Regions from separate parts of the Agrococcus sp. GW821-FHT14H11 genome, predicted to be linked through region 1. Evidence: predicted binding sites of a transcription regulator. Region 1 holds the regulator's gene; the other holds the start of a gene.

Region 1 (14,727 bases):
GGGCAAGGAGAAGGCCCGGCAGTTCCTCATCGACAACCCCGACATCGCGGCCGACATCGAGCGCCAGATCCTGACCAAGCTCGGCATCGGCGCGGGCAGGGCCGCCGCAGCCGACGCCAAGGGCAGCGTCGAGTCGCTCGACGCCCGCCGCCAGGAGCGCCAGGGCGCGTGAGCGATCGCGACCGGCTCGCCGCCATCACCGAGCTCTCCGCCTGGGTCGCCCAGCGCGACGAGCCCGAGGAGGCGGCTGAGCCGGGCGACGCGGCCCCGGTGGAGCGCGTCGACGAGGAGTCGGCGCGCTCCATCGCGCTGCGGGCGCTCGGGCGCAGGGCCGCCAGCCGGCAGGAGCTCGATCGCACCCTCGAGCGCCGCGACGTCGAGCCCGAGGTGCGCGCGAGCGTGCTCGATCGGCTCGCCGCCGAGGGACTCGTCGACGACGCGCAGCTGGCTCGCGACCTCGCCGACCGCCTGCGCGAGCGCAAGCAGCTGGGTGAGCGCGGCGTCTCGGCCGAGCTGCGCCGGCGCGGCCTCGACCCCGCGGTGCTCGACGACCCCGATCGCGACGACGAGCTGCAGCGGGCGATCGACGCCGCCGGCGAGCGACGGCGGCGCATGGGCTCGCTCGACGACGAGACCGCCGAGCGCCGCCTCGCCGGGTGGCTGCAGCGGCGGGGCTTCGGAGGCTCCGCCGTGCGCGTCGCGATCGAGCGCACGCGGCCGAAGGGCCCGCGCTTCCGGTGACCGCAGTGCGTCCGGGAGACCTCCAGGACGCATCCAGTCTCGGTTCCTGGGAGAGGGCTAGATTCGAGCCATGAAGAGCACCAGGATCCTCGCCGTCCCGGCCATCGCGGCCGCCTCCCTCCTCGCCCTCACGGGCTGCTTCCAGCTGCCCCCGATGGGCGGCGGCACCACGACCGAGACGCAGGCTCCCGCGCCCTCCGGCGACGGCGGCGACACCGGCTCGGCCTCGGTCGACCTCGCCGACACCGCCTGGTCGGGCGAGGACGCCGCGGGCAACACGATGGATCTCGTGCTCGAGGGCGACGGCACGGTGCTGCTCAACGACTGGAACGGGCAGAACTGGGACGAGGCCGGCGACACGTGGGAGGTCGCGGGCGACCAGATCACGATCTTCATCGGCGGCATCGAGAACATCCAGAGCCTCACGTACACCGGCACCGCGCAGCTCGAGACGATGGAGCTCACCGGCGTCGACGGCAACGGCGACAGCGGCTACGACGTCACCCTGACCCAGGGCTGATCGCCGCGCCGGCGGGAGTCGGCCGCGGCAGCACGAGCGGGGCGGGCCACGCGGTCCGCCCCGCTCGCGCGCTCGGTACGCTGAGGGCATGTCCGCGATCGCCCCGCAGCGCACCTACGAGGTGAAGACGTTCGGCTGCCAGATGAACGTGCACGACTCCGAGCGGCTGCGGGGCTCGCTCGAGGAGGCCGGCTACGCCGCCGCCGTCGACGGCGCCCCCGACGTCATCGTGATCAACACGTGCGCGGTGCGCGAGAACGCCGACCAGAAGCTCTACGGCCACCTGGGCCACCTGGCCAAGACGAAGCGCGAGCGGCCCGGGTTCCAGATCGCCGTCGGCGGCTGCCTCGCGCAGAAGGACCGCGCGACGATCGTCGAGCGCGCCCCCTGGGTCGACGTCGTCTTCGGCACCCACAACATCGGGTCGCTGCCGACGCTGCTCGAGCGCAGCCGCCACAACGGCGACGCCGAGGTCGAGATCCTCGAGGCCCTGGAGGTCTTCCCGTCGACGCTGCCGACGAAGCGCGAGTCGACGTACGCCGGCTGGGTCTCGATCTCGGTCGGCTGCAACAACACCTGCACGTTCTGCATCGTGCCGTCGCTGCGCGGCAAGGAGCGCGACCGGCGGCCCGGCGAGATCCTCGCCGAGGTGCAGGCGCTCGTCGACGACGGCGCGATCGAGGTGACGCTGCTCGGCCAGAACGTCAACTCCTACGGCGTCGAGTTCGGCGACCGGCTGGCCTTCGGCAAGCTCCTGCGCGCGGCCGGCGCGATCGACGGGCTCGAGCGCATCCGCTTCACGAGCCCGCACCCCGCGGCGTTCACCGACGACGTCATCGACGCGATGGCCGAGACCGACGCGGTCATGCCGCAGCTGCACATGCCGCTGCAGTCGGGGTCCGACCGCGTGCTGCGCGCGATGCGCCGCTCCTACCGCTCCTCGAAGTTCCTCGGCATCCTCGACCGCGTGCGCGAGCGCACCCCGCACGCGGCGATCACGACCGACATCATCGTCGGCTTCCCGGGCGAGACCGAGGAGGACTTCGCCGAGACGATGCGGGTCGTCGAGGCGTCGCGCTTCGCCTCCGCGTTCACCTTCCAGTACTCCATCCGCCCCGGCACACCGGCCGCCACCATGCCCGACCAGGTGCCGAAGGCGGCCGTGCAGGAGCGCTTCGAGCGCCTCGTCGAGCTGCAGGACCGCATCGCGCACGAGGAGAACCGCGCGCAGGTCGGCCGCACGGCCGAGGTGCTCGTCTCGGTCGGCGAGGGCAAGAAGGATGCGCAGACCCACCGGCTGAGCGGGCGCGCCGAGGACAACCGCCTCGTGCACTTCGCTCCGGCGCCGGACGGCGAGCAGCCGCGGCCCGGCGACGTCGTCACCGTCGAGATCACCGAGGCGGCGCCGTTCCACCTCATCGCCGATGGCGGACCGCTCGCGCTCCGCCGCACGCGCGCCGGCGACGCCTGGGACCGCGCGCAGGCCGACTCGTGCGGCGTGCCCGCGCCCACCGGCGCATCCGCCGCCGCGGGCGCCGCCGGCCCGGTCCTGCTCGGCCTGCCCACGCTGCGCGTCGGCACGTGACCCTCATCGCCGTCGTCGGCGCCACCGGCACCGGCAAGACGGCGCTGTCGCTCGACATCGCCGACGCGGTGGTCGCGCTCGGCGCGCGCTGCGAGCTCGTGAACTGCGACGCGATGCAGCTGTACCGCGGCATGGACATCGGCACGGCGAAGGCGAGCGCCCAGGAGCGGCGGGGGCACCCGCACCACCTGATCGACGTGCTCGAGCCGTGGGAGGACGCCGCCGTCGCGGCCTACCGCGAGGCGGCCCTGGCGGCGATCGCCGGCATCGAGGCCCGGGGGGCGGTGCCGGTGCTCGTGGGCGGGAGCGGCCTCTACGCCTCGAGCGCCCTGTACGAGTTCGCCTTCCCGGCGACCGATGCAACGCTCCGCGCCGAGCTCGAGGCCGAGCTCGCCGAGCGGGGCCCGACCGCCATGCACGAGCGGCTCGCCGCCGTCGACCGGGCGGCCGCCGACGCCATCGGACCGCACAACGGCAGGCGCCTCGTGCGCGCGCTCGAGGCGGTGACGCTCACCGGCGAGCCGTTCCGCGTGGGACTGCCGCCCGAGGAGTCGCTGCTGCGGCCGACGATCATCCAGCATGTGCGCGTCGAGCGCGATCGGCTCGTCGCGCGGCTCGACGAGCGGGTGGAGCGGATGTGGCGGCTCGGCATCGTCGAGGAGGCGCGGGCGCTGCGCGCGGCCGGCATCGAGCGCGGCACGACCGCGCAGCAGGCCATCGGCTACCGCCAGGCGCTCGACCAGCTCGACGGCGCGATCGACGAGGCCGAGGCCATCGCGCGCACCCAGGCGCTCACCCGTCGGTACGCGCGGCGGCAGGTCTCGTGGTTCCAGCGCTACCCGGCGGCGCCGCCCGCCGACCCGGCAGCGCTCGCCGCGCGCGCGGTCGCTAGCCTGGAGGCATGACGCAGCGCGCGAGCGGCCCGTTCTCCAAGGGCCACGGCACCGGCAACGACTTCGTGCTCGTGGCCGATCCCGAGGGCGCGCATCCCCTCAGCGCGGCACGCGTGCGCGAGCTGGCCGACCGCCGCTTCGGCGTCGGCGGCGACGGCGTGATCCGCGCGGTGCCCGCGGGCGCGACCGGCGACGCGGCGCTCGACGCGCTGCCGGCCGGCACGTGGGCGATGGACTACTGGAACGCCGACGGCAGCCTGAGCGAGATGTGCGGCAACGGCGTGCGCGTCTTCGTGCGCTTCCTGCTCGAGTCCGGGCTCGCCGAGCTGCCGGAGGGCGGCGCGCTCGACGTGGCGACTCGGGCGGGCCTCAAGCGCGTCGTGCGGCGCGGCGGCCTGCTCTCGGCCGACCTCGGGCCGTTCGAGCTCGGCGGCACCCGACTCGTCGCATCCGCCGGCCTCGACGTGCCCCGCCCGGGCCAGGACGTCTCGACCGGCAACCCGCACGTCGTCGTCGCCCTCGCGAGCGAGGAGGAGCTCGCGGGCCTCGACCTGCACCGCGCGCCGGCGCTCGAGCCGGCGGCGGACGACGGCGCGAACGTCGAGTTCGTCGTGCCGGGCACGATCGCCGACGGCGTGGGCTCGATCCGCATGCGGGTGCACGAGCGCGGGGTCGGCGAGACGCTCTCGTGCGGCACCGGCGCGGTCGCCGCCGCCATGGCGACGCGGCACTGGTCGGGCGATGCTGCCGACCGGTGGATCGTCGACGTGCCGGGCGGCAGGCTCGAGGTCGAGCTCGACGACCGCGGCCACGTGTGGCTCACCGGTCCGGCGGAGATCGTCTTCCGAGGAGAGACGCTCAGTCCGGTGCCGTGACGGCGATGATGCGATACGTCTTCCGCGAGTCCGCGCGCTCCACCTCGTACCCGGCGAAGCGCTCGGCCAGCCAGCGCAGCAGCGAGTCGGCGCCGAGGTGCTTCTGCACCACGAGCCACGCGGTCGCCCCCGGCGCGAGCCGCGGGATCCAGGTCTCCAGCAGCGCGTGGAGCTGCGGCTTCCCGATGCGGATGGGCGGGTTCGACCAGATGGCGTCGAAGCGCACGTCGGCCGGCACGCGCTCGGGGAGCGCCGGGGTGATGTTCGATATGCTGAGCAGCTCGGCATTCCGCTCCACGAGCGAGAGCGCTCGGGCGTTGACGTCGACCGCCCACACGCGGGCGGCGGGGGAGCGGAGCGCGAGCGTCGCCGCGATCGGCCCCCAGCCGCAGCCGAGATCCAGCAGCTCACCGGTCTCGGGCGGCGCGGGCACGGCATCCAGCAGCACCGCCGTGCCGACGTCGAGGCGGTCGCCGGAGAAGACACCGGTCGCCGTGACCATCTCCCGCTCGCGACCGTCGAGCGGGACCCGGATGGTCCGGACCGCCTCGGGCGCGACGGGATCGGGTGAGAAGTAGTGGTCCGGCACGGACACGACAGTAGCGAAGGACGAAGCATGGCAGCACCGAACGAGGCAGACCCCACCCAGCCCGGCCCCGCCGAGGCCGAGGGTCACGGGCGCGCGACGGAGCGCATCCTGGCCTGGGCGGCCCCCGGCGAGCGCGAGCTGCTCGCCGCGCGCGCGCAGGCGCTCCAGGAGGGTGACGACGCGGTCGACCCCGACGGCGACCAGCTCGACCGCGACGAGCGCGCGGCCCTCCGCCGCGTCGACGGCCTCCGCACCGAGCTCGAGGACGTCACCGAGGTCGAGTACCGGCAGCTGCGCCTCGAGAACGTCGTGCTCGTGGGCGTCTACTCCGGCTCCGCGGAGGACGCCGAGAACTCCCTCCGGGAGCTCGCGGCGCTCGCCGAGACCGCGGGCGCGCTCGTGCTCGACGGCATGCTGCAGCGCCGCCCCAACCCCGATCCCGCCACGTACGTGGGCCGCGGCAAGGCCGAGGAGCTCGCCGCGATCGTGAAAGAGCTGGGCGCCGACACCGTCATCGCCGACAGCGAGCTCTCGCCCAGCCAGCGGCGCGCGCTCGAGGACTGCGTCAAGGTGAAGGTCATCGACCGCACCGCCGTCATCCTCGACATCTTCAGCCAGCACGCCAAGAGTCGAGAGGGCAAGGCGCAGGTCGAGCTCGCGCAGCTCGAGTACCTGCTGCCGCGCCTGCGCGGCTGGGGCGAGTCCATGTCGCGCCAGGCCGGTGGCCAGGTCGGCGGCCAGGGCGCCGGCATGGGCTCCCGCGGCCCCGGTGAGACCAAGATCGAGCTCGACCGCCGTCGCATCCACTCGCGCATGGCGCGGCTGCGCAAGCAGATCAAGGGCTTCGCGCCGGCGCGGCAGGCGAAGCGCGCGAACCGCGACCGGTTCGAGGTGCCGGGCGTGGCGATCGCCGGCTACACGAACGCCGGCAAGTCGAGCCTGCTCAACCGCATCACCGGTGCCGGCGTGCTGGTCGAGAACGCGCTGTTCGCGACCCTCGACGCGACCGTGCGCCGCGCGCGCACGCCGGACGGCCGGGAGTTCACGATCGCCGACACCGTGGGCTTCGTGCGCAACCTGCCGCACCAGCTCGTGGAGGCGTTCCGCTCGACGCTCGAGGAGGTCGCGGAGTCGGAGGTCATCGTGCACGTCGTCGATGCGAGCCACCCGGATCCGGCCTCGCAGATCGCGACGGTGCGCGATGTGCTGGGCGAGACGGGCGCGCGCTCGATCCCCGAGATCGTCGTCTTCAACAAGGCCGACCTCGTGACCGCCGACGAGCGGCTCGTGCTGCGCGGCCTGCAGCCCGACGCGGTCTTCGCGTCGGCCCGCACCGGCGAGGGCGTCGACGAGCTGCTCGCGCGGATCGCCGAGCTGCTGCCGCGCCCGCAGGTCGCGGTGTCGCTGCTCGTGCCCTACGACCGCGGCGATGTCGTGGCCGACCTCCACGAGCGCTTCGAGGTGCTGCGCGAGACGCACGACGAGGCGGGCACGCGCATCGATGCGATGGTGACGGAGGCCGCGGCGGGCCAGCTGGCCGAGTTCCGGGCCTGATCTGGCGGCCCGGGCGCCGCCCGGGCCGTCAGACCGACCGGAGCACGGCCACCACGCGGCCGAGCACGTCGGCCTCGTCGCCGAGGATCGGCTCGAACGCGGAGTTGCGCGGCAGCAGCCAGGTGTGGCCGTCGCGCTGGCGGAACACCTTGACCGTCGCCTCGCTGTCGAGCATCGCGGCGACGATGTCGCCGTTCTCGGCCGTCTGCTGCTGGCGCACGACCACCCAGTCGCCGTCGCAGATCGCGGCGTCGATCATGGAGTCGCCGACGACCTTCAGCATGAAGAGGTCGCCGGTGCCCACGAGCTGCCGGGGGAGCGGGAAGACGTCCTCGACGTGCTGCTCGGCCGTGATGGGCACGCCTGCGGCGATGCGGCCGACGAGGGGCACGAACGCGGCCTGGTCGATGCTGCCCGCGGTCTCGTCGACCTCGTCGTCGATGAGCACCTCGATCGTGCGCGGGCGGGACGGGTCGCGGCGGATGCAGCCCGCGAGCTCGAGCTGGCCGAGCTGGTGGGTGACGCTCGAGAGCGACGAGAGCCCCACGGCGTCGCCGATCTCGCGGTAGCTCGGCGGGTAGCCGCGCTGGCGCACCGCCCGCTGGATGACCTGCAGGATCGCCTGCTGCTTCTCGGTCAGCTGCCTCGTCATGCCCGCTCCGCTCCCTCAGGTGCATCGCGTGTCAGTGGCCCGCGATTGACTCCTCGTGGTTCGAAAGCGTATCCGACAGGACGCCCGGATCAAACGGATGTTCGAGTGTGTCGTGGAGAAACTCCGCGACAGGGCTTGACGCATCCGGAGGATCGAAGATAGATTCGAAACAGAGATTCGCGGCCGGTGCTCCCGGCCGAGCACCGGCCGCGGACTCCACCGAGAGGAACTGCGATGACTGCGATCACCACCACCACGCCGGGTGCCCGCGTGCGCCTGACCGCTCGCGGCCGCCGTGCCCTGGCACTGCTCGTCGCCGCGCCCGTGCTCGCCGCAGGCGCGCTCGCCGGCGCCGGCGTGCTCGGCGACGCCCTCGCCGGTGCCGTCGCCTCGTCGACGGCCGAGACGGCGCAGTTCGAGCACATCACCGTCATGCCGGGCCAGTCGCTGTGGCAGATCGCCGAGGCCGTCGCGCCTGAGGCCGACCCGCGCGACGTGGTCGCCGAGATCGAGCTGCTGAACGGCATCGCCGGAGCCATCCAGCCGGGCGAGCGGCTCGCGATCCCCGCGCACTACTCCGGCTGAGCCACGAGCGGCATCCGCGCCGGTCCTAGGCTGGTTCGGTGACGAGCCTCGACGACCTGCCCATCCGCGACGACCTGCGCGGCCTGACGCCCTACGGTGCGCCGCAGCTCGACGTGCCGGTGCGGCTCAACGTGAACGAGAACGCGTACCGCGTGCCGGAGGCCGTGGCGCTCGACATCGTGCAGGAGATCGCCCGTGCCCTGCCCGACGCCAACCGCTACCCCGATCGCGAGTTCGACGCGCTGCGCGCGGCCTTCGCCGGCTACCTCGGCCACGGCCTCCAGCCCGCGCAGATCTGGGCCGGCAACGGCTCCAACGAGGTGCTGCAGCACGTGCTCCAGGCATTCGGCGGCCCGGGGCGCTCCCTGCTGTCGTTCACGCCCACCTACTCGATGTACCCGCTGCTCGCGCAGGGCGTCGGCATGCGCTGGGTGCCCGTGCCCCGTGCCGACGACTTCACGCTCACGCCGCAGGCGGTGCGGGAGGCGATCGCCGAGCACGATCCCGACGTGGTGTTCCTCTGCTCGCCCAACAACCCCACCGGCACCGCCATCGACCTCGAGACGGTCGAGGCAGCCGCCGAGGCCGCGCGCGGCATCGTGCTGGTCGACGAGGCCTACGCCGAGTTCGCCCACGACCGCAGCCGCACGGCGCTGACGCTCCTGGAGCGGCACCCCCGGCTGCTCGTCTCGCGCACGATGAGCAAGGCCTTCGCCTTCGCCGGCATCCGCGTGGGCTACCTCGCCGCCGATCCCGCGGTGATCGACGCGCTGCGGCTGGTGCGGCTGCCCTACCACCTGTCGGCGCTCACGCAGGCGGCGGCCGTCGCGGCACTGCGCCACAGCGACGCGATGCTCTCGCGCGTCGACGAGCTGCGCACGCAGCGCGACCGCATCGTCGACGAGCTCACGGCGCTCGGCTACCGCCCCTACCCGTCCGACGCGAACTTCGTGCTGGTGGGCGGCATCGACGATCCGCGGGCTACGTTCGAGGCGCTGCTCGAGCGGGGCATCCTCGTGCGCGACGTCGGGCTGCCGCACACCCTCCGCATCACCGCCGGCACCGCCGCCGAGACGAGCGCGCTGCTGTCGGCGATGGCAGCGCTGCGCGCGGAATAGGATCGAGGCCATGGCCCGCACCGCATCCATCGAGCGCACGACGAGCGAGTCGAGCATCCGCCTCTCGCTCGACCTCGACGGCACCGGCGCCTCGTCGATCTCGACGACGGTGCCGTTCTACGACCACATGCTGACGGCCTTCGCGAAGCACTCGCTCATCGACCTGCAGGTCGAGGCGAGCGGCGACACCGACATCGACGCGCACCACACGGTCGAGGACACCGCCATCTCGCTCGGCCTCGCGCTCGCCGAGGCCCTGGGCGACAAGGCCGGGGTGCGCCGCTACGGCGACGCGACCGTGCCGCTCGACGAGGCGCTCGCGCGCGCCGTCGTCGACCTCTCCGGCCGACCGTTCCTCGTGCACTCCGGCGAGCCCGCGGGCTTCGAGCTGCACCGCATCGGCGGGCACTTCACCGGCTCGCTCGTGCGGCACGTGCTCGAGGCGATCACCCTGAACTCCCGCATCACGGCGCACGTCGAGGTGCTCGCGGGCCGCGACCCGCACCACATCGCCGAGGCCGAGTTCAAGGCGCTCGCCCGCGCGATGCGCGTGGCGGTCGAGCCCGACCCGCGCGTCACCGGCGTGCCCTCGACGAAGGGCGCGCTGTGACGCGCTCCCCGCTCGCCCGGCCGCGCGTCGCGCTGCTCGACTACGGCCTCGGCAACGTGCACTCGGCGGCGAAGGCCCTCGAGGCGGCCGGCGCCGACGTCACGCTCACGGCCGACCGCACCGCGGTCATGGAGGCCGACGGCCTCGTCGTCCCCGGCGTCGGCTCGATGGCCGCCTGCATGGCCGGCATCCAGGCGATCCGCGGCGGCGAGCTCATCGGCCGGCGCCTCGCCGGCTCGCGCCCCGTGCTCGGCATCTGCGTCGGCATGCAGGTGCTGTTCTCGAGCGGCGAGGAGGGCGGCGGCACGACCGCGGGCCTCGACGAGTGGCCGGGCACCGTGCGGAGGCTCCGCGCCGACATCCTGCCCCACATGGGCTGGGCGCAGGTCGAGGCGCCCGAGGACTCCGTGCTCTTCGAGGGCGTGCGCGACGAGCGCTTCTACTTCGTGCACACCTACGCCGCCACCGAGTGGCACATCGACCCGCACCCGCGCATCCGCCCCCCGCGGGTGACGTGGGCCGAGCACGGCGAGCGGTTCATCGCCGCCGTCGAGAACGGCCCCCTCTCCGCCACGCAGTTCCACCCCGAGAAGTCGGGCGAGGCGGGCATCCGCCTGCTCGGCAACTGGGTGCGCGGCCTCTGAGCTGGCCGCCGCCGAGCGGCGGCAGTAGCATCGCCGTGGCCCCGACACCGGAAGGCATCCCCATCCCCATGACCGACTTCAACCAGTCGCCCAAGCTGCAGCTGCTGCCCGCGATCGACGTGGCGGGCGGCAAGGCCGTGCGGCTCACGCAGGGCAAGGCCGGCACCGAGACCTCGTTCGGCAGCCCCGTCGACGCCGCCGAGGACTGGGTGCAGCAGGGTGCCGAGTGGATCCACCTCGTCGACCTCGACGCCGCCTTCGGGCGCGGCGACAACCGCGCCGTCATCAAGAAGGTGATCAAGGCCAGCAAGGGTCGTGTGCAGGTCGAGCTCTCGGGCGGCATCCGCGACGAGGCCTCGCTCGAGTCGGCGCTCGCCACCGGCGTGAAGCGCATCAACCTCGGCACCGCGGCGCTCGAGAACCCCGAGTGGACGGCCTCCGTCATCGCCGAGTACGGCGACCAGATCGCGGTGGGCCTCGACGTGCGCGGCACGACGCTCGCCGCCCGCGGCTGGACGCAGGACGGCGGCGACCTGTGGGATGTGCTGGCGCGCCTCGAGGCCGCAGGCTGCAGCCGCTACGTGGTCACCGACGTGACGAAGGACGGCACCCTCCAGGGCCCGAACCTCACGCTGCTGCGCCAGGTCGCCGAGCGCACGCAGAAGCCGATCGTCGCCTCCGGCGGCGTCGCGAGCCTCGACGACATCGCCGCGCTCCGCGAGCTCGTGCCGTACGGCGTCGAGGGCGCCATCGTGGGCAAGGCGCTCTACGCCGGCGCGTTCACGCTCGCCGCCGCGCTCGACGTCGCCGGCCAGTAGGCCGGTGGCCGACGGGCAGCCGCGCCGCGCGGCCGACTCGGCGGGCCGGCCGTGGGAGGGTCGCTCCTTCGACCACCACGACACGGCCTACGCGCACGACGACGGCTCCGCGCCCGCGGGCTTCGTCGACGCGGTGCGCGCGCTCGCCGACGGCAGCGGCGGCCGCTCGGCCGTCGTGGACGCGCTGCGCGGCGCGCGGCTGCTCGTGCCGCTGCTCGCGGCGGCGGGGGAGACCGGCGTCGACGAGCGGGGCCGCACCGTCGACAAGACGCAGGAGCTCTCGATCGTGACCGTCCTCGGGCCCGACGGACGGCCCATCCTGCCCATGTTCTCGTCGGTCGACGGCATGCGCGGCTGGAACGCCGCCGCCCGCCCCGTGCCGACCGCCACCGACCGCGCCGCCGCGGCGGCGCTCGACGGGCCCGGCCGCATCGTCGTCGACCCGGGGGCCGCGACCGAGCTCGTGCTCACCCGCACGATGCTCGAGGCGCTGCTGACGGATGCGCCCTGGACGTGGGGCGTCGAGGACCCGGCCGTGCAGGGGGCCGTCGTCGACGCGATGCTCGCCCAGCCCGCGGTGCAGGCCGTCGTGCTCGCGACGGGGGACCCGCGCAGCACGCTCGCGGGCGCCGATCTCGAGGTGCACGCGCTCGTCGACGCGGCGCCCGACGCCGCCGAGCAGGTGCAGCGCGCAGCGGCGGCGCTCGCCGAGGCCGAGCTCGTGCGCGAGCGCATCGACAGCGTGGCCGTGCGCGTGCACCGCTGGGACGGGGGCGCGGCGCGGCTGCCGCTGCGTGCGCCGGCGGTGCTCGCCGTCACGCGCGCCGAGCGGGAGGCCGCCCGCTAGGCAGCCCTCCGACTAGGAGACGGGCCCGGTGAACTTCTCGCCCGGGCCCTTGCCGGGGGCGTCGGGCATCGGGCTCGCCTCGCGGAACGCGAGCTGCACCGACCGCAGGCCGTCGCGCAGGGGTGCGGCGTGGATGCCGCCCACCTCGGGCGCGGCCGCGGTGACGAGGCCGGCGAGCGCGTTGATGAGCTTGCGCGCCTCGTCGAGGTCGAGCTGCTGCTCGGGGTCGTCGGCGAGGCCGACCTTCACCGCGGCGGCGCTCAGCAGGTGGATCGCGACGGTGTTGATCAGCTCGACCGCCGGGACGTCGGCGATGTCGCGCGCCTCGGTCAGCGCGTCGTCGCGGTGGTCGTGCTCGATCGGGTCAGTCATCGCGCTCTTCTCCTGGAGGCCGGTGTCTGGTAGAGTTCTGCAGGTTTCGGGCTTCCGCCCGGAGGTGAAAGAGGAGCAATCCCACCCGCAGCCGTTCCAGGCTATCGGGTCAGCAGCACCGGGCAGCGCGTCGTGAGGCGGGCACCGCGGTGCTGAGCCACGCAGGTCGATCCCGCGCTCTGGCTCCTCGTTCGCCGTGCACCAGCACACAGCACAGCAACGTGAAGGAGCCCGCGATCAGCGATCCCCGCACCAACGAGCGCATCCGCGTCCCCGAAGTCCGACTGGTCGGCCCTGCCGGCGAGCAGGTCGGCGTCGTCCGGGTCGAGGATGCCCTTCGTCTTGCCCGTGAGGCAGACCTCGACCTCGTCGAGGTCGCGCCGAACTCGCGCCCGCCCGTCGTCAAGATCATGGACTACGGCAAGTTCAAGTACGAGCAGGCGCAGAAGGCCAAGGAGGCCCGTCGCAACCAGGCGAACACCGTCCTCAAGGAGGTCCGGTTCCGCCTGAAGATCGACGATCACGACTACGAGACGAAGCGCAAGCGTGCACAGGGGTTCCTGGAGGCGGGCGACAAGGTCAAGGCGATGATCCTCTTCCGCGGCCGCGAGCAGTCGCGCCCCGAGATGGGCGTCAAGTTGCTGCAGCGCTTCGCGGAGGACATCCAGGAGTACGGCGCGGTCGAGTCGTCGCCGACCATCGACGGTCGCAACATGGTGATGATCGTCGGCCCCATGCGCTCGAAGTCGGACGCCAAGGCCGAGCTGAACGCGACGCGCACCGCGCAGCGCAAGGCCGACCAGGAGAAGCGCCGCGCCGAGGCCGAGCGGCAGGCGGCACGCCAGGCCGAGGTCGAGGCGTCGCGCCCCGCTCGCCCGACGCTGCCCGCGGGCAGCTCGACGAACGGCGACACCGAGCTCACCCGCTCGCCGCGCCCGGCCACGTCGCGCCCGTCGACCACGTCGCGCCCGGCCGGCTCGTCGCGCCCGTCCTCCGACAGCCGCGGCTCCGACGCGCGCCCGCCCCGCTCGTCCGAGCGCAGCTCGGAGCCGCGCTCCGACTCGCGCTCGTCCGAGCCGCGCAGCGACTCGCGTCCCCGCCAGGCGCCGCGCACCGTCCAGCCGACGCCCGCCCAGGCGCCCCGGCCGGCGTCCGCGCCCAAGCCCGCTGCCGCATCCGCCGCAGCCGCCCCCGCTGCACCCGCAGCCGCCAAGCCCGCCGCGACGCCCGCGACGCCGAAGCCCGCGGGCAAGCCCGCTGCGCCGGGGTCCGCGAAGCCCGCTGCGCCCAAGGCCAAGCCCGCAGGCTCGCCCGCGAGCAAGCCAGCATCCGAGTAGGAGACAAGAATGCCCAAGCAGAAGACGCACTCCGGTGCGAAGAAGCGCTTCAAGATCACCGGCACCGGCAAGATCCGCAAGCAGCAGGCCGGCATGCGCCACAACCTCGAGGTGAAGTCGTCGGTCCAGACGCGCCGCCTCAACAAGGACAAGGTCGTCGCGCCCGCCGACGCCAAGATCATCAAGAAGCTGCTCGCCCGCTGACGCGCGCGACGACGAAGAGATAGAGGGAACACACTCATGGCACGTGTCAAGAGGGCGGTCAACGCCCACAAGAAGCGTCGCGTCATCCTCGAGCAGGCAGCCGGCTACCGCGGGCAGCGCTCGCGCCTGTACCGCAAGGCCAAGGAGCAGCTGCTCCACTCGCACGTCTACGCCTTCCGCGACCGCAAGGCGAAGAAGGGCGAGTTCCGCCGCCTGTGGATCCAGCGCATCAACGCCGCTGCCCGTCAGAACGGCCTCACGTACAACCGCCTGATCCAGGGCCTCGGCCTCGCGGGCATCGAGGTCGACCGCCGCATGCTGGCCGAGCTCGCCGTGCACGAGCCCGCCACCTTCACGGCGCTGGTCGAGGCCGCCAAGGCGGCCCTGCCGACCGACACGTCGGCTCCGCAGAACGCGGCCTGACATGCTCGACAGCCCCCGCGCGCCCCGCGTGCGAGAGGCTGCGAGACTCCAGCAGCGAGCAGCCCGGTCATCGACCGGGCTGTTCCTGTTGGAGGGCCCCGCGGCGCTCGACGAGGCGGTGCGCTGGCAGCCCGCGCAGCTCGTCGACGTCTTCGTCACCGACGCGGCGCGCGAGCGCCACGCCGACCTCATCGACCGCGCCGCGCAGCACGCGCCGGTGACCGCCGCCTCCGAGCGCGCGCTCGCCGCCATCGCCGACACCGTGCATCCGCAGGGCATCGTCGCGGTCGCGAGGCAGGCCCCCGTCCGGCTCGAGGACGCCATCGCGCGCGCCGCTGCCGCCGAGCACCCGCTCGTCGC
Region 2 (14,727 bases), on a different contig from region 1:
GCCCGACGTGATCGTGCTCTCTGGCTTCATGCGGCTGCTGTCGGCCGCCGCGGTCGCCCGCTTCGAGCCGGCGATCCTCAACACGCACCCCGCGTTCCTGCCCGAGTTCCCGGGCGCCCACGGCGTGCGCGACGCGCTCGCGGCCGGCGCGACCGAGACCGGCGCATCCGTCATCATCGTCGACAGCGGCGTCGACACCGGTCCGATCCTGGCCCAGCAGCGCGTGCCCGTGCTGCAGGGCGACACGCAGGACTCGCTGCACGACCGCATCAAGCTCGTCGAGCGCGACCTGCTCGCACAGGTGATCGGCGACATCGCCGACGGCACGTGCGACCTCGCCGAGCACGGCAGCGAGCGCGGCCGCAAGCGACCGACGCACCCCGACCCGAGACCAGAGGAAGCACAGTGAGCGGACCCCAGCACGACCCGAGCCTCTACCGCGAGCGCGACGCGGTGCCCTTCCGCCGGGCGCTGCTGTCGGTGAGCGACAAGACCGGCATCGTCGAGCTCGGCCGCGCCCTGGCCGACGCGGGCGTCGAGCTCGTCTCGACCGGCTCGACCGCGCGCATGCTCGCGGACGCGGGCCTCGCGGTCACCGAGGTGGCCGAGGTCACCGGGTTCCAGGAGGCGCTCGACGGGCGCGTGAAGACGCTGCACCCGGCGATCCACGCTGGCCTGCTCGCCGACCTGCGGCTCGAGCACCACGAGGCGCAGCTGGCCGAGCTCGGCATCGCGCCGTTCGAGCTCGTCGTCGTGAACCTCTACCCGTTCGTCGAGACCGTGCGCTCGGGCGCCGCCGACGCCGACGTCGTCGAGCAGATCGACATCGGCGGACCGGCGATGGTGCGCGCCTCGGCCAAGAACCACGCCAACGTCGCGATCGTCACCGACCCGCGCATCTACCCGCTCATCGCGAAGGCCGCCGCCACCGGGCTGTCGCTCATGCAGCGCCGCGCGCTCGCCCGCGACGCCTTCGCCCACACCGCCGCCTACGACCGCGCCGTCGCGCGCTGGTTCGCCGGCGAGCCGGTCGACGAGGCGGCCGCCGCGCAGCCGGCCGCTGCCGCGGCGGGCGATGCGGCCGCGGCGCCGGTGGAGGAGGCGGCGCCGGCTGCCGCCTCGCCCGCGGCGACCCGCGCGCCGGAGCCGGCCGAGGCATCCGCCCCCGACACCTCGAGCGCGACGGGACTGCTGCAGGCCGTCGGCCGGGCGACGCTCGTCGCCGGCCTGCGCTACGGCGAGAACAGCCACCAGCAGGCGGGCATCTTCGCGCTGCCGGGCGGCCGCGGCATCACGCAGGCCGAGCTGCTGCACGGCAAGCCGATGTCGTTCAACAACTACGTCGACGCCGACGCCGCGCTGCGCGCCGCCTTCGACTTCACCGAGCCGGCGGTCGCGATCATCAAGCACGCGAACCCCTGCGGCATCGCCATCGCCGCGCCGCGCGCCGACGACCCGATCGCCTCGGCGCACGAGCGCGCCCATGCGTGCGACCCGGTCTCGGCGTTCGGTGGCGTGATCGCCGCGAACCGGCCGGTCACGCGCGCGATGGCCGAGACGGTCAAGGACATCTTCACCGAGGTCGTCGTCGCGCCCGACTTCGAGCCCGAGGCGCTCGAGCTGCTGACGCAGAAGAAGAACATCCGCCTGCTGCGCCTGCCCGAGGGCTACGCGCGCGAGGGCTCCGAGCTGCGGCAGGTCTCGGGCGGCGTGCTCGTGCAGCAGCCCGACACCTTCGAGGGCTTCTCGTCGCACACGTGGCGGCGCGTCTCGGGACCGCACGTGCCGGATGCGGTGCTCACCGACCTGGAGTTCGCGTGGCGGGCGGTGCGGTCGGTGAAGTCGAACGCGATCCTGCTCGCCTCGGGCGGCGCCTCCGTCGGCGTCGGCATGGGCCAGGTCAACCGGGTCGACTCGTGCCGCCTCGCGGTGACGCGCGCGGGGGAGCGGGCCGCGGGCTCGGTCGCCGCGTCGGACGCCTTCTTCCCGTTCGCCGACGGCCTGCAGATCCTGCTCGACGCCGGCGTGACCGCGGTCGTGCAGCCGGGCGGGTCGGTGCGCGACGAGGAGGTCATCGCGGCCGCGAACGCCGCCGGCATCACGATGTACTTCACGGGGGAGCGCCACTTCGCGCATTGACCGGGCGGCTGTGTAGGGTCTCCGGGTGAGCGCCGGGACCATCGACGACGTGCGGCGGGCGCGTCGCCTGCTGTGCTTCGGCGCGACCGGGTCGGGCAAGTCGACCATGGCGACGCGGCTCGGCGAGCGGCTCGGGCTCCCCGTCACGCTCGTCGACGACCTGTGCTGGGATCCGGGCTGGCGGGAGCCGTCGCAGGAGGAGCGCGACCGGCGCGTGCTGCCGCTGCTCGAGCGCGAGGCGTACGTCTTCGACTCCGTCTACGGCCCGCACAACGCGGTCGCGCTCGAGCGCGTCGACGCGATCGTCGCGCTCGACTACCCCCGGCACGTCTCGCTGGCGCGGCTCATCCGCCGCACGGCCCGCCGCATCCGCACGGGCGAGCTCGTCTGCAACGGCAACGTCGAGACCCTGCGCCTCGCCCTCGCGCGCGACTCGATCATCGTGTGGCACTTCCGCTCGTGGCGCTCGAAGCGCGAGCGGATGCGCCGATGGCACGCGGATGCGTCGGCGCCGCCGGTGCTGCTGCTGCGCCGGCCCGCGGAGGCCGACGCGCTGCTCGCGCAACTCGGCTGAGCCGGCTTCGCCGACCCGTTCCACCCCGGACGACCCGGTGCACCGGGTCGTGCCGGGTCGATCGGGTCGGGAACCGCGGTGAGGACTGCTCGAGAAAGTGATCGGGAAACGCCGATGGGGGCTGGACGCGGCGCTGTGAGCCTGCTTACAATCGAAGGCTGTCCGCGCCACCAGGGAGCGGCTGACCTGGAGGATGCCATGAGCACGACGACGACCGCCCCGATCGCTGCCGGCCGTGCCCTCCGCGTCCGCCTCGTCCCCGCCGGACGCCGGTAGCGAGCAGGGCCTCCCGCCCGCCGCGAGCACCGCTCGCCCCGTCGTGTCGGCGGCACCGCCGACGATCGATGCAGCACCACCATCGCGACCCACCCGTCGCACCGCACCATCGCCGATGCACGACGTCGGCGACCTCGAAGGATCCCCTCCCATGTCCTCGACGCCTCCCGATCCCACTCCCACCAAGGTCGCCGGGCACCTGCCTGCGCTCGCGCGCCTGCTGCCGTTCCTGCGCCCGGTGCTGCCGCGGCTGCTCTGGGGCACCGCCGCCGCGCTCGTCTCGGCGCTGCTGAGCCTCGCCACCCCGATCGCGATGCGCGCGCTCGTCGACGGCCCGCTCGCCGAGCGCGACTCCGCGGCCGTCTGGCCCGTCGCGATCGCGATCCTCGCGCTCGCGCTCGGCGAGGCCTTCTTCGTCTACATGCGCCGGTTCCTCGTGACGCTGCCGTCGACGCAGGTCGAGGCGTCGATGCGCCGCACCCTCTACGCGAAGCTGCAGGCGCTGCCGGTCGCCTTCCACGACCGCTGGCAGTCGGGCCAGCTGCTCAGCCGCGCCGTGCAGGACCTCGGCATGATCCGCCGCTTCAGCGCCTTCGGCGCGCCGCTGCTGGTCGTGAACGCGATCACGCTCGTCGTGGGCATCGTCATCCTGTTCTTCTGGAGCCCGCTGCTCGCCTCCGTCTTCGTCGTGCTCTCGGCGCCGGTCGTGTTCGTGGCGCTGCGCTTCGAGCGCCGCTACTTCGTCGTCTCGCGCGCCGCGCAGGACCAGGCGGGCGACCTCGCCACGACGGTCGAGCAGTCGATCCACGGCATCCGCGTGCTGAAGGCCTTCGGCCGCGGCCGCCACGCGCTCGAGGGCTTCACCGACCAGGCGTCGACGCTGCGCGAGACCGAGATCGACAAGGCCCGCATGGACGGGTACCTGTGGATGTGGCTGACGATCGTGCCGTACATCTCGTACGCCGTCTGCCTCTTCCTGGGCGTCTGGCTGGCCGCGAGCGACCAGATCTCCGTCGGCACGCTCTTCGCGTTCTTCGCGGTCGCGATGGTGCTGAACTGGCCGATCGAGTCGATCGGGTTCCTCTTCGCGTTCCTCATCGACGCGTCGAACGCCTCGCGCCGCTTCCACGAGATCCTCGACGCCGAGAACACGATCGTCGACCCCGAGCGGCCGACGACGATCCCGGCGCCGAAGGGGCGGCTCGTGTTCGACGACGTGCACTTCCGCTACCAGGACGCGCAGCCGCACGAGCGCGACCTCGTCGACGGCGCGAGCCTCGTGCTCGAGCCGGGCGAGACGATGGCGCTCATCGGCGTCACCGGCTCCGGCAAGACGACGCTCACGGCGCTGCCCGCGCGCCTCTACGACGTCACTGGCGGCCGCGTGCTGCTCGACGGCGTCGACGTGCGCGACCTGTCGCTCCAGGAGCTGCGCACGCACGTCGCGATGGCCTTCGAGGACGCCACGCTCTTCTCGGCCTCGGTGCGCGAGAACGTGCTCATGGGCGCCCCGGATGCGTCGGAGGAGGCCCTCGACCGCGCGCTCGCGATCGCGCAGGCCGACTTCGCGCGCGACCTGCCGGACGGCCTCGACACGCAGATCGGCGAGGAGGGCCTCTCGCTCTCCGGCGGCCAGCGGCAGCGCCTCGCGCTCGCCCGCGCGGTCGCCGCCGACCCCGCGGTGCTCGTGCTCGACGACCCGCTCTCGGCGCTCGACGTCGAGACGGAGGCGCAGGTCGAGGCCGCGCTGCGGCACGTGCTCGAGCGCACGACGGCGCTGATCGTCGCGCACCGCCCGAGCACGGTGCAGCTCGCCGACCGGGTGGCGCTCATGCGCGACGGCCGGATCGACGACGTCGGCACCCACTCCGAGCTGCTCGCGCGCAGCGAGCACTACCGCTACGTGATCTCGAGCCTCGAGGAGGCCGAGCGCGACAGGACCAGCATCGAGGCCATCACCGGCTCGATGCAGCGCGTCGACCTCGACGACCTCGACGGTCTCGACGCACAGACCGAGGAGGTGTCCCGATGACCGTCCAGGGCGTCGCGGGCGAGGACCGCACCGACTACACGAAGGCCGAGTCGAAGGCCATCCGAGCGCGCTCGCGGAAGCTGCTCGGCGCGCTGCTGCGGCCGCACATCGGCCGCGTCGTCGTGACGATGATCCTGGTGGTGATCGCGGTCGCCGCGAACATCGCCGGGCCCATGCTCATCGCGTACGGCATCGACCACGGCCTGCCGGCGATCGTCGAGCGCGCCGACTGGATGCCGCTGTGGGCTGCGACGCTCGCCTACATCGTCGCGGCGATCCTCGGCGGCGTGCTCATGTACGTCTACACGGTGAGCATCGCGCGCATCAGCCAGACGGTGCTGTTCGAGCTGCGCCGCCGGCTCTTCGACCACGCGCAGCGCCTGAGCCTCGAGTTCCACGAGTCCTACACGTCGGGCCGCATCATCGCGCGCCAGACGAGCGACCTGGAGTCGATCCGCGACCTGCTCGACCAGGGCCTCAACGAGCTCGTGCGCGGCGTGCTGTTCATGTCGTTCACGGGCATCGCGATGGCGATCCTCGACCCGCTGTCGGGCCTCATCATCGGCATCGCGCTCATCCCGGCGATCATCCTCACGCGCTGGTTCCAGGTGCGCTCGACGGTGCTGTTTCGCGAGACGCGCACGACGAGCGCGCGCATGATCGTGCACTTCGTCGAGACGATGACCGGCATCCGCGCCGTGAAGGCGTTCCGCAAGGAGCCCGCCAACCAGCGCGACTTCGACGAGCGGGTCGACGACTACCGCGACGCGAACTTCCGCACCATCAACATCTTCGGCATCTACGAGCCGGGCATCATGGCGATCGGCGCGATCACCGTCGCCACGCTCGTGCTCGTCGGCGGCCTGCGGGTCGTGGATGGGTCGCTGCAGATCGGCGCGCTGCTCGCGATCGCGCTCTACGCCCGCAACTTCTTCCAGCCCATCCAGGGCATCGGCATGTTCTTCAACGGCTACCAGTCGGCCTCGGCCGCGCTCGAGAAGATCTCGGGCGTGCTCGAGGAGGAGCCGACGGTCAAGGAGCCGGTCGCCGCGAAGGCGCTGCCCGCCTCGCGAGGCCAGATCGACTTCGACCGCGTCGAGTTCTCGTACGGCAGCGGCAAGGTCGTGCTGCCCGACTTCGACCTGCACATCCCGTCCGGCCAGACGATCGCGCTCGTCGGCACCACCGGCGCCGGCAAGTCGACGCTCGCGAAGCTCGTCTCGCGGTTCTACGACCCGACGGCGGGCAGCGTCAAGCTCGACGGCGTCGACCTGCGCCAGCTGTCGAACGACGACCTGCGGCGCGCGGTCGTGATGGTCACGCAGGAGGCCTACCTGTTCTCGGGCACGGTCGCCGACAACATCGCGCTCGGGAAGCCGGGCGCGAGCGACGACGAGATCGAGGCGGCCGCCCGCGCGGTGGGCGCGCACGAGTTCATCGAGGCGCTGCCCGACGGCTACGACACCGACGTCAACAAGCGCGGCGGGCGCGTGAGCGCGGGGCAGCGGCAGCTGCTGTCGTTCGCGCGCGCGTTCCTCGCCGACCCGCGGGTGCTCATCCTCGACGAGGCGACCGCCTCGCTCGACATCCCCTCGGAGCGGCTCGTGCAGGAGGGCCTCACGACCCTGCTCGCCGACCGCACGGCGATCATCATCGCGCACCGCCTGTCGACGGTCGCGATCGCCGACCGGGTGCTCGTCATGGAGCACGGCCGCATCATCGAGGACGGCTCGCCCGACGAGCTGATCGAGGCGGGCGGCAAGTTCGCGTCGCTGCACCGCGCGTGGCGGGAGTCGCTGGTCTAGCTAGCGCCCGTCGCCGGTCGAGCCGCCGGCCTCCCGTCGCTGGTCGAGCCGCCGGCCGGAGGCCGGCGAGTCGAGACCACCCCGCTGCTGCAGGATGCGGGGTGGTCTCGAGACGCCCGCGGCCTGCGGCCGCGGACTCCTCGACCAGCGGAAGAGGCGGACGCGGGGTGGTCTCGAGACGCCCGCGGCCTGCGGCCGCGGACTCCTCGACCAGCGGAGGGGGCGGACGCGGGGTGGTCTCGAGACGCCCGCGGCCTGCGGCCGCGGACTCCTCGACCAGCGGAGGGGCGGACGCGGGGTGGTCTCGAGACGCCCGCGGCCTGCGGCCGCGGGCTCCTCGACCAGCGGAGGGGGCGGCGGCCGGCTCCTCGACCAGCGGCGGCCGGAGGGTTACGGCCGCGTGAAGCGGTCGAGCGCGACCGCCTGCCACGGGCCCAGCTCGAGGGCTGCGACACCGTCGACGACCTCGACGACGGATGCGCAGTCGGGCACCACGACGTCGCAGTAGCGGCCGTCGGGCAGCTCGACCGGAACCTCGACGGTCGTCGGCTCGTCGTCGAGCTGCACGGCGAACGCCCCGGTCTCGCCGCGCAGCTGCGCCAGCACGCTGCCCATGGGCTCGGTCGCTGTCACCGGCGCATCCACGACCCGCGTGCGCCACGCGACGAGCTCCAGCGTGCCGGGCCAGCGGTGCTGGCACACCCACGCGCCGTCGGCCCACTCGGTGTCGGCGGTCTCGTCGCCCGTGCACGACGCATCCGTCACCGAGCCGTCGGCCTCGAGCGCGGGCCCCGCGTCGCGGTCGCTGAAGGCGTAGCCCGAGTAGAGCGTCGGCGGGCCGTAGTCGCTCGCGAGCATCACCGCGGTCGCCGCCGCGAACGCGCCGCCGTCGCGGTAGGCGAGCGTCGAGCCGTTGCGCTCGGTGTCGTGGTTCGCGACGAAGGTGCGCGCCTGCTCGTCGAGCAGCCCGTAGGCCTCGGGGGAGAGGTCGGCGAGCGCCCGCGCGGCACCCGAGCGCACGAACGCGCCGACCCGGTCGGCCCATCCGAACTCCCACACGGTCGAGGAGGCCGTGTACTGCTCGGGCTGCACCGGCTCGCCCGTGCCGCGGATCACCTCGCTGATGACGGGTGTGCCCTCGGGGAGCGCCGCCACGATCGCGGCGACGTCGTCGGGGTCGATGTGCTTCGCCGCGTCGATGCGGAAGCCCGTCACGCCGAGCGCGAGCAGGTCGTCGAGGTAGGCGCCGATGGTCGCGCGCACCCGCTCGGACTCGGTCGCGAGGTCGGCGAGGTTCTCGAGCTCGCAGTGCTGGATCACGAACGGCTCGCGGTACGCGTCGATGTCGTCGTCCGGCGTGCGGTCGCAGTCGTGGAAGTCGTCGGGCGCGTAGAGCCCGGGATACGCGTAGTGGGTGAAGTCGGTGCCCGCCCAGCCCCTGCCCGACTCGACGCCCGCCATGTGGTTGACCACCGCATCCGCGTAGACGTCGACGCCAGCCTCGGCGCAGGCGGCGGTCATCGCGGCGAACTCGTCGCGCGTGCCGAGCCGCGACTCGACGGCGTACGAGACCGGCTGGTACGACCACCACCACTCGGAGCCGTCGGCACCCGCGAGGCCGGCGGTCGCGCCGTCGACGTGCTCCTGCGGCGGCGACGTCAGCACCCAGGCGACGCCCGCCTCGCCGAGCGCGGGGCACTCGGCGGCGATCGCGTCCCACGTCCACTGGAACATCGCGAGCCCCGTGTCGCGGCGCTCGGGGGCGGCGGATGCGCAGCCGGCGACCGCGAGGACGGCGGCGGTGGCGACGGCTGCCGTCAGGCGGCGCGCGGTGCGACCCGCTGGCACGGCAGGCTCGGAGCTCGGCGCGTCAGAGGCTCTTGCGGCCGATGGCCTCGCCGTACTCGTTCTCGCCGATCACCTCGAAGCCGACGGCCTCGAAGAACTTGCCGGGGCCGAGGTCGCCCTCCTCCCAGACGGCGTAGACGCTGTCGAAGCCGAGCCGGCGCGCCTCCTCGCACACCTGGTCGACGGTGAAGCTGCCGACGCCCCTGCGCTGCGCGTCGCCTGCGACGTACATGCGCAGGATGCTCGAGCGGTACTCCTCGCGGTCGACCTCGGGGTCGAAGTTCGCCATCACGAACGCGACCGGGTCGTCGCCGTCGAAGATCACGCGCTGCCAGGCGCTCTGCGTGTTGACGAACTCCTCGAGCCGCGCGTTGCCGGCGAGGAAGGCCTCCTGGCCCCGCTTGAGCGTCATGCCGTTGGCGGCGACGATGTTGGCCGCGTTCAGCTCTTCGAGGCGCAGGTTCTCCATGCGCACACCGTACCAGCGCGCCCACGGATGCCCAGGGGCCTGGGGATGAACGTTCGGCGTCAGCCGATGGGCGTGATGCGGATGTGCCGAGCGAGCTCGCGCGGGTCGGCGATCGTGCCCGCCTGGGCTGCCAGCACGGCCGCGGCCGACCACGCGGTGGCCCGCGCCAGCTGCTCCTCGAGGGTCGCGCCCTCGGGGATCGCCTGCGCGAGCGCGGCGACGGCGGCGTCGCCCGCGCCGGTCGGGTTGCCGTCGAGCACCTGGTGGATGCGCGCGTGCCAGGCCCGTCCGTCGGGCAGCACCGCGAGCATCCCCTCGACGTCGAGCGACGCGAAGACGGTGCCGGTGCCGAGGGCGGCGAGGCGGCGGGCGGCGTCGAGCGGGTCGGCGCCGCCCATGGCGTCGAAGAGCTCGTGCCGGTTGGGCTTGACGGCCGTGGCGCCCGCGGCGACCGCGTGGCGCAGCTGCTCGCCGCCGACGTCGACGATCACGGGCGTGCCGGCAGCGACGGCGATCTCGACGATGCTCGCGCACAGGTGCGCGGGGGTCTCGGGCGGCAGCGAGCCGGAGGAGGCGATCGCGCGGGCGCCGGGCGCCTCCTCGCGCAGGATGTCGAGCAGCTGCTCCCAGCCGCGCGCGTCGACCGCCTCGCCCGTCTCGTTGAGGTTGGTGGTGCCGGCGGGCGTGACGATCGCGGTGGTGCGGCGGGTGGGCGCGTCGACCTCGACGAGCCGGTGGCGGATGCCCGAGCGGTCGAGGTCGTGCACGAAGATCGCCTGCACCGGGCCGCCGATCGGGGCGATGACCATGGCGTCCTCGTGCTGCTGGTGCAGCACGCGCGCGACGTTGACGCCCTTGCCGCCGGCGCGGGCGAGGCCGGTGGGCACGCGATGGCTGACGCCCGGGCGCAGCTCGTCGATCGTGTAGGTGATGTCGATCGCGGGGTTCGTGGTGACGCAGAGGATCGGGCCGCGAGGGGCCGAGTCAGCGGTCGGTGCGACGCTTCGGGCATCGGCGTCGGTCGCCATCTGGCCTCCTCGTCGCGGTCGCCCCCGCAGCGGGCGGGGTGGCTCGATCATCCCACGCGGGGCCGATCGTCGACACGCCGCCGCCGGTTGACCCGTTCGAACGTGTGTTCGAGAATGGAGGGATGGGGATGGCATCGACGAGGCTCGAGCGCCGCACGGGGGAGGACCGCACGGCGACGGTCGAGGCGCTGCGCGAGCGGCTGCGCGGCATGCAGCAGGCGGGCTCCCTGCAGGTCGAGCCCGCCCCGGTCGAGCCGGCCGCGGTGGGGCTCGCGGAGGTCGTGCGCGCGCTCCGGCCAGGCGCCGCGCACAGCATCGAGTCGCGCAGCCTCGCCCTCGCCTGCCTGGGCGCGGCGATGCCGGCCGGCGCGTGGGGCGCGATTGTGGGGATGCCCGACCTGGGCGTCGAGGCCGCCCGCGACCTGGGCGTGCCGATCGAGCGCATCGCGCTCGTGCCGCATCCCGGCCGGGCCTGGCTCGACGTGGTCGCGAGCCTCGCCGAGGCGATGCCGGTCGTGCTCGCCGCCTCGCCCGGGCGCGTGACCCACACCGACGCCGCCCGCATCGCGGCGCGGCTGCGCCAGGCGTCCGCGACGCTGCTGGTCGCCGGCCCGTGGCCCAACGCCGCGACCGTCGTGCGGTCGTTGTGCGCCGAGTGGGAGGGGCTCGCCGACGGCGACGGCAGGATCGCCGGGGGCAGCCTGCTCGTCGAGGCGTCGTCGGGCGGAGCGCCGCGGCTCGCGCGCATCCCCATCGGCGGCCCGGCGGCCGAGGAGCAGCCGGCCGCGTGAGCCGGGGCGTCCGGCGTCGACACGGCATCCGGTGCCCTGTACGCTCGTCCCGAGCACGGGAGTCCGTACAGCGGGCTGAGAGGGAGTACTCCAACTCCGACCGTCGAACCTGATCTGGATCATGCCAGCGCAGGGAGCGATCAGCAGCCCCGTCGAGCGGGGCGTCCTCCCGAGCTGATGATCGCCCGGGAGGGGAACCATGACCGACACAGCCCAGCGAGCGCTCGCGCCGGAGGAGCTGCGGGAGGATCCGCTGCGGTTCGGCGTCGGCGCCCGCGTCACCGTCGCGGTGATGTCGGACCGCTTCGTCGAGGTCGTCCTCGACGCGCTCCGCCGCACCGACACCACCGGCCTCACGGTGCAGACCGGGGACGTGAGCACCTACCTCGGCGGGTCGGAGCCGCAGCTCCTGCGCGCGCTCACCGGCCTCGCCGAGACGGTCGCGGCCACCGGCCTGCACGCATCCATCACCATCCACCTCTCGCGCGGCTGCCCCGGCGAAGCCGTGTGCGAGCTGCCCGGGGGTGCCGGCCCGCGCGCGGTCGTCGTGCCCGAGGGCCGCCGCACCGGCCGGTTCGCGGCCGCCGAGTGGGCGCTCTACCCGCTCGCCGACACCGCCGGCGCGCAGGAGGCCGATCACATGCGAGACATCCTCGCCGCCATCGAGCTCGCGAAGTCGAACGGCACGTACCGGGCGTCGGAGCACTTCGTCACGCGGCTCGAGGGCGACCTCGGCGACGTCATCGCCACGGCGCTCGCCGGATGGGTCGTGGTCGGTCGCAGCGTGCAGCACGTCACGAGCCACCTCACGATCTCGGTCAACAGCCCGAGCCACGCCCGTGTCGGCTGAGCCGCGCGCCGCCCGCCCCCGGCTGGCGATGCGCGACATCGTGCTGATGGTGATGCTCGGGGCCGTCTTCGGCTTCCTCTACTGGGCGCTCGTGCAGGCGTGGACCGCGCTGTCGATCGCGATGGGGCCGGCGGGCGATCTCGCCCAGCACTTCCTGCTGGGCGGTTGGCTGCTCGTCGCGCCGATCGCCGTCGCGATCATCCGCCGCCCGTTCGTCGGCATCATCGCCGAGGTGATCGCCTCCGTCATCGAGGTGGTCTTCCTCGGCTCGCCCGTCGGGCCGCTGCTGCTCATCGCCGCGCTGCTGCAGGGCGCGGGCAGCGAGCTGCCCTTCGCGCTCGGGCGCTATCGCAGGTTCGGCTGGCTGACCTTCGCGCTCTCCGGGCTCGCCGGGGCGGGCCTGGTGTTCGTCTACTCGGCGTTCCGGTTCGCGTGGTGGGAGCAGGACATCCTGCTGCTGCGCCTGGGCATCCAGCTGGTCTCGGGGATCGTGCTCGGCGGCATCCTCGCCAAGCTGATCGTCGACGCGCTGCGGCGCACGGGGGTGCTGGATGCATTCCCGATCGTCCGCGAGACGGCCGAGGCCGCGCCCGTGCGGCGGCGTGGCTGAGGAGCCGCTGCTCGTCGCGAGCGCGCTCGAGGCGGTCTTCCCGAGCGGCGACGGGGTCGGTCCCATCGACCTCGTCGTCGAGCGGGGGGAGTCGCTGCTCGTGGTCGGGCCGTCCGGCTCGGGCAAGTCGACGCTGCTGCGCATGCTGCACGGCGCCGTGCCGCACGCGGTGCCGGCCCGGACGACCGGCCGCGTCGCCGTCGCCGGGCGCGAGGTGGGCGTCCATGGGATGGCGTCGCTCGCGGATGCGGTGGGCGTGCTCGCGCAGGACCCTGAGAGCGGCGTGTGCATGCCCGACGTCGAGGACGAGGTGGCCTTCCCGCTCGAGAACCTCGCCGTGCCACGCGATCGCATCGAGCCCGCGGTCGCCGCCGCCCTCGAGCGGGTCCGCGCGAGCGGCCTGCGGGCGCGCCGCACGACGGAGCTCTCCGGCGGCGAGCTGCAGCTGGTCGCGCTCGCGGCTGCGACGGCGGCGGATCCGCCGCTGCTGCTGCTGGACGAGCCGACGTCGATGCTCGACGGCGACGGCGTGCGCGCGGTGCGGGCCGCGATCGCCGAGCTGCGCACCCGCACCGGGGCCGCGCACGTGCTCGTCGAGCACCGCCTCGACGAGCTCGCGGGCGACGAGGGGCTGGTCGCGCTGCCGCCGCGCTGGCTCGTGCTCAGCCGCTCCGGGCGCGTGCTGCACGACGGGCCGCCCCGCGAGATGGGCGCGCCGCTGCTGCGGCGGCTGCTCGCCGAGGGGTGCTGGCTGCCGCTCGAGCTCGAGCTGCGCGCGCTGCTCGACGCCGACGCCGCCGAGGGGGCGGACGCGGTCGAGGGCCGGGCGATCGCGCTCGCGCTGTCGGACGCCGCTGCGGCCTCGGCCGCGCCGCCGCCCGCCGCGGCTCCCGTGCTGCGCGCCCGCGGACTCGCTGTCGCCCCGCGCGATCCCTTCGCGCGCCGCTCCGCCCGGCGTCCGCCGGTGCTCGAGGGGATCGACCTCGACCTGCGCACCGGCGAGACCGCTGCGCTCGTCGGCGCGAACGGCAGCGGCAAGTCGACGCTGCTCACGTGCCTCGCCGGCATCGCACGGCCCCGGGCGGGCACGGTGGAGGGAGCGCGCGCGGGCCTGGTCTTCCAGCATCCCGAGCACCAGTTCGCAGCCCGGACCGTGCGCGCCGAGATCGCGCACGGCCTCGGCCCTGGTGCGCAGGGGCGCGTCGAGGCGATGCTCGCGCGCTTCGGGCTCGCCGAGCATGCCGATCGCGACCCCCACCGGCTCTCCGGCGGTCAGCAGCGGCGCTTGAGCCTCGCGGCGATGCTCGTGCACGAGCGGCAGCTGCTGCTCGCCGACGAGCCGACGTTCGGCCTCGACCGCCGCGGCACGATCGAGGCGCTGCGGGCGCTGCGCGAAGCGGCCGGCCGCCGCGCCGTCCTCTTCTCCAGCCACGATCTACGGGCCGTCGCCGGGTACGCCGACCGCGTCCTCGTCATCGCCCACGGGCGGCTCGCGGCCGACGTCGAGCCGTTGGCCCTGCTGCGCGATCCTGCGCTGCTCGCCGCCGCCGGCATGCGACCGTCCCGATCGCTGCGGCGGCTGGCGACTGCGGTGCGGCACCCGGCCCACCTGCAGCGGGCGCTCCGCGCGCTCGACGACCGGGCGATGCAGGCGTCCATGGCCGCTGCTGCGGAGGCGCCGCGGTGAAGGACTCCTGGCTCTCGGGCTGCGACCCGACCGTGAAGGCGGGCGTGCTCTTCGCCGCCTCGGTCGCACTGCAGCTCGTGTTCGAGCCGCTGCCGCTGCTCGCGCTCCACGCGCTCGTGCTCGTCGCCGTGCGCGCCGCGGCACGGGTGGGCTGGGGCACGCTCGCGCTCGCGCAGGCGCCCTTCGCGCTCTTCGGGCTCGGCCTCGTCGTGATCAACGCGCTCGCGCGCCCCGGCGAGCCGCTGCTGCCCGACGCGCCGCTGCGCGTCACGGTCGAGGGCCTGTCGGTCGGTGCGGCGCTCGCGCTCCGGGGCCTCGTCATCGGCGCACTCGCGGTCGGCTTCCTGGCGAGCACTCCCCCGAGGGAGCTGATGACGAGCCTCGTGGCGCACGCTCGGCTGAGCCCGCGCTACGCGTTCGCGCTGCTCGCGGGGCAGCGGATGCTCGCCGGGATGCCGCGCACGTGGTCGACGATCAGCGCTGCGCACGCGGTCCGCGCGCCGCTGCGCGCAGACGGCACGCCCCGTCGCGGCATCGTGGGGTTCGCGCGGCAGGCGTTCGGGCTCCTCGTCGCCGCGATCCGATCCGCCGAGCGCGTCGCCCTCGCGCTCGAGTCGC

The links. Region 1 encodes LexA, which represses DNA repair genes until DNA is damaged. Its sites were predicted from a motif close to TCGAACANNTGTTCGA; they were not measured.
Region 2: imuA' (DnaE2-dependent mutagenesis accessory factor ImuA') is a predicted target of LexA. The motif match lies at 10,268-10,283, and genes of this name have one in related genera.

Annotation. Positions count from the first base shown of each region.
Region 1 covers NZ_JBXAPA010000013.1:24,001-38,727, forward strand. The annotation lists gene recA (recombinase RecA) at 1-172, shown strand, start outside; gene AC1RNL_RS12710 (regulatory protein RecX) at 169-741, shown strand; gene AC1RNL_RS12715 (hypothetical protein) at 812-1,261, shown strand; gene miaB (tRNA (N6-isopentenyl adenosine(37)-C2)-methylthiotransferase MiaB) at 1,350-2,846, shown strand; gene miaA (tRNA (adenosine(37)-N6)-dimethylallyltransferase MiaA) at 2,843-3,751, shown strand; gene dapF (diaminopimelate epimerase) at 3,748-4,614, shown strand; gene AC1RNL_RS12735 (class I SAM-dependent methyltransferase) at 4,598-5,203, opposite strand; gene hflX (GTPase HflX) at 5,231-6,757, shown strand; gene lexA (transcriptional repressor LexA) at 6,786-7,409, opposite strand; gene AC1RNL_RS12750 (hypothetical protein) at 7,644-7,994, shown strand; gene AC1RNL_RS12755 (histidinol-phosphate transaminase) at 8,033-9,112, shown strand; gene hisB (imidazoleglycerol-phosphate dehydratase HisB) at 9,114-9,722, shown strand; gene hisH (imidazole glycerol phosphate synthase subunit HisH) at 9,719-10,366, shown strand; gene priA (bifunctional 1-(5-phosphoribosyl)-5-((5-phosphoribosylamino)methylideneamino)imidazole-4-carboxamide isomerase/phosphoribosylanthranilate isomerase PriA) at 10,435-11,184, shown strand; gene AC1RNL_RS12775 (SseB family protein) at 11,189-12,031, shown strand; gene AC1RNL_RS12780 (DUF1844 domain-containing protein) at 12,044-12,403, opposite strand; gene infC (translation initiation factor IF-3) at 12,625-13,740, shown strand; gene rpmI (50S ribosomal protein L35) at 13,750-13,944, shown strand; gene rplT (50S ribosomal protein L20) at 13,981-14,367, shown strand; gene AC1RNL_RS12800 (TrmH family RNA methyltransferase) at 14,369-14,727, shown strand, end outside.
Region 2 covers NZ_JBXAPA010000001.1:139,253-153,979, reverse strand. The annotation lists gene purN (phosphoribosylglycinamide formyltransferase) at 1-409, shown strand, start outside; gene purH (bifunctional phosphoribosylaminoimidazolecarboxamide formyltransferase/IMP cyclohydrolase) at 406-2,139, shown strand; gene AC1RNL_RS00760 (P-loop NTPase family protein) at 2,165-2,713, shown strand; gene AC1RNL_RS00755 (ABC transporter ATP-binding protein) at 3,141-5,021, shown strand; gene AC1RNL_RS00750 (ABC transporter ATP-binding protein) at 5,018-6,826, shown strand; gene AC1RNL_RS00745 (alpha-amylase family glycosyl hydrolase) at 7,217-8,674, opposite strand; gene AC1RNL_RS00740 (GNAT family N-acetyltransferase) at 8,697-9,143, opposite strand; gene AC1RNL_RS00735 (1-phosphofructokinase family hexose kinase) at 9,203-10,171, opposite strand; gene imuA' (DnaE2-dependent mutagenesis accessory factor ImuA') at 10,294-10,962, shown strand; TPP riboswitch at 11,008-11,115, shown strand; gene AC1RNL_RS00725 (YkoF family thiamine/hydroxymethylpyrimidine-binding protein) at 11,162-11,812, shown strand; gene AC1RNL_RS00720 (ECF transporter S component) at 11,802-12,422, shown strand; gene AC1RNL_RS00715 (ABC transporter ATP-binding protein) at 12,415-14,109, shown strand; gene AC1RNL_RS00710 (energy-coupling factor transporter transmembrane component T family protein) at 14,106-14,727, shown strand, end outside.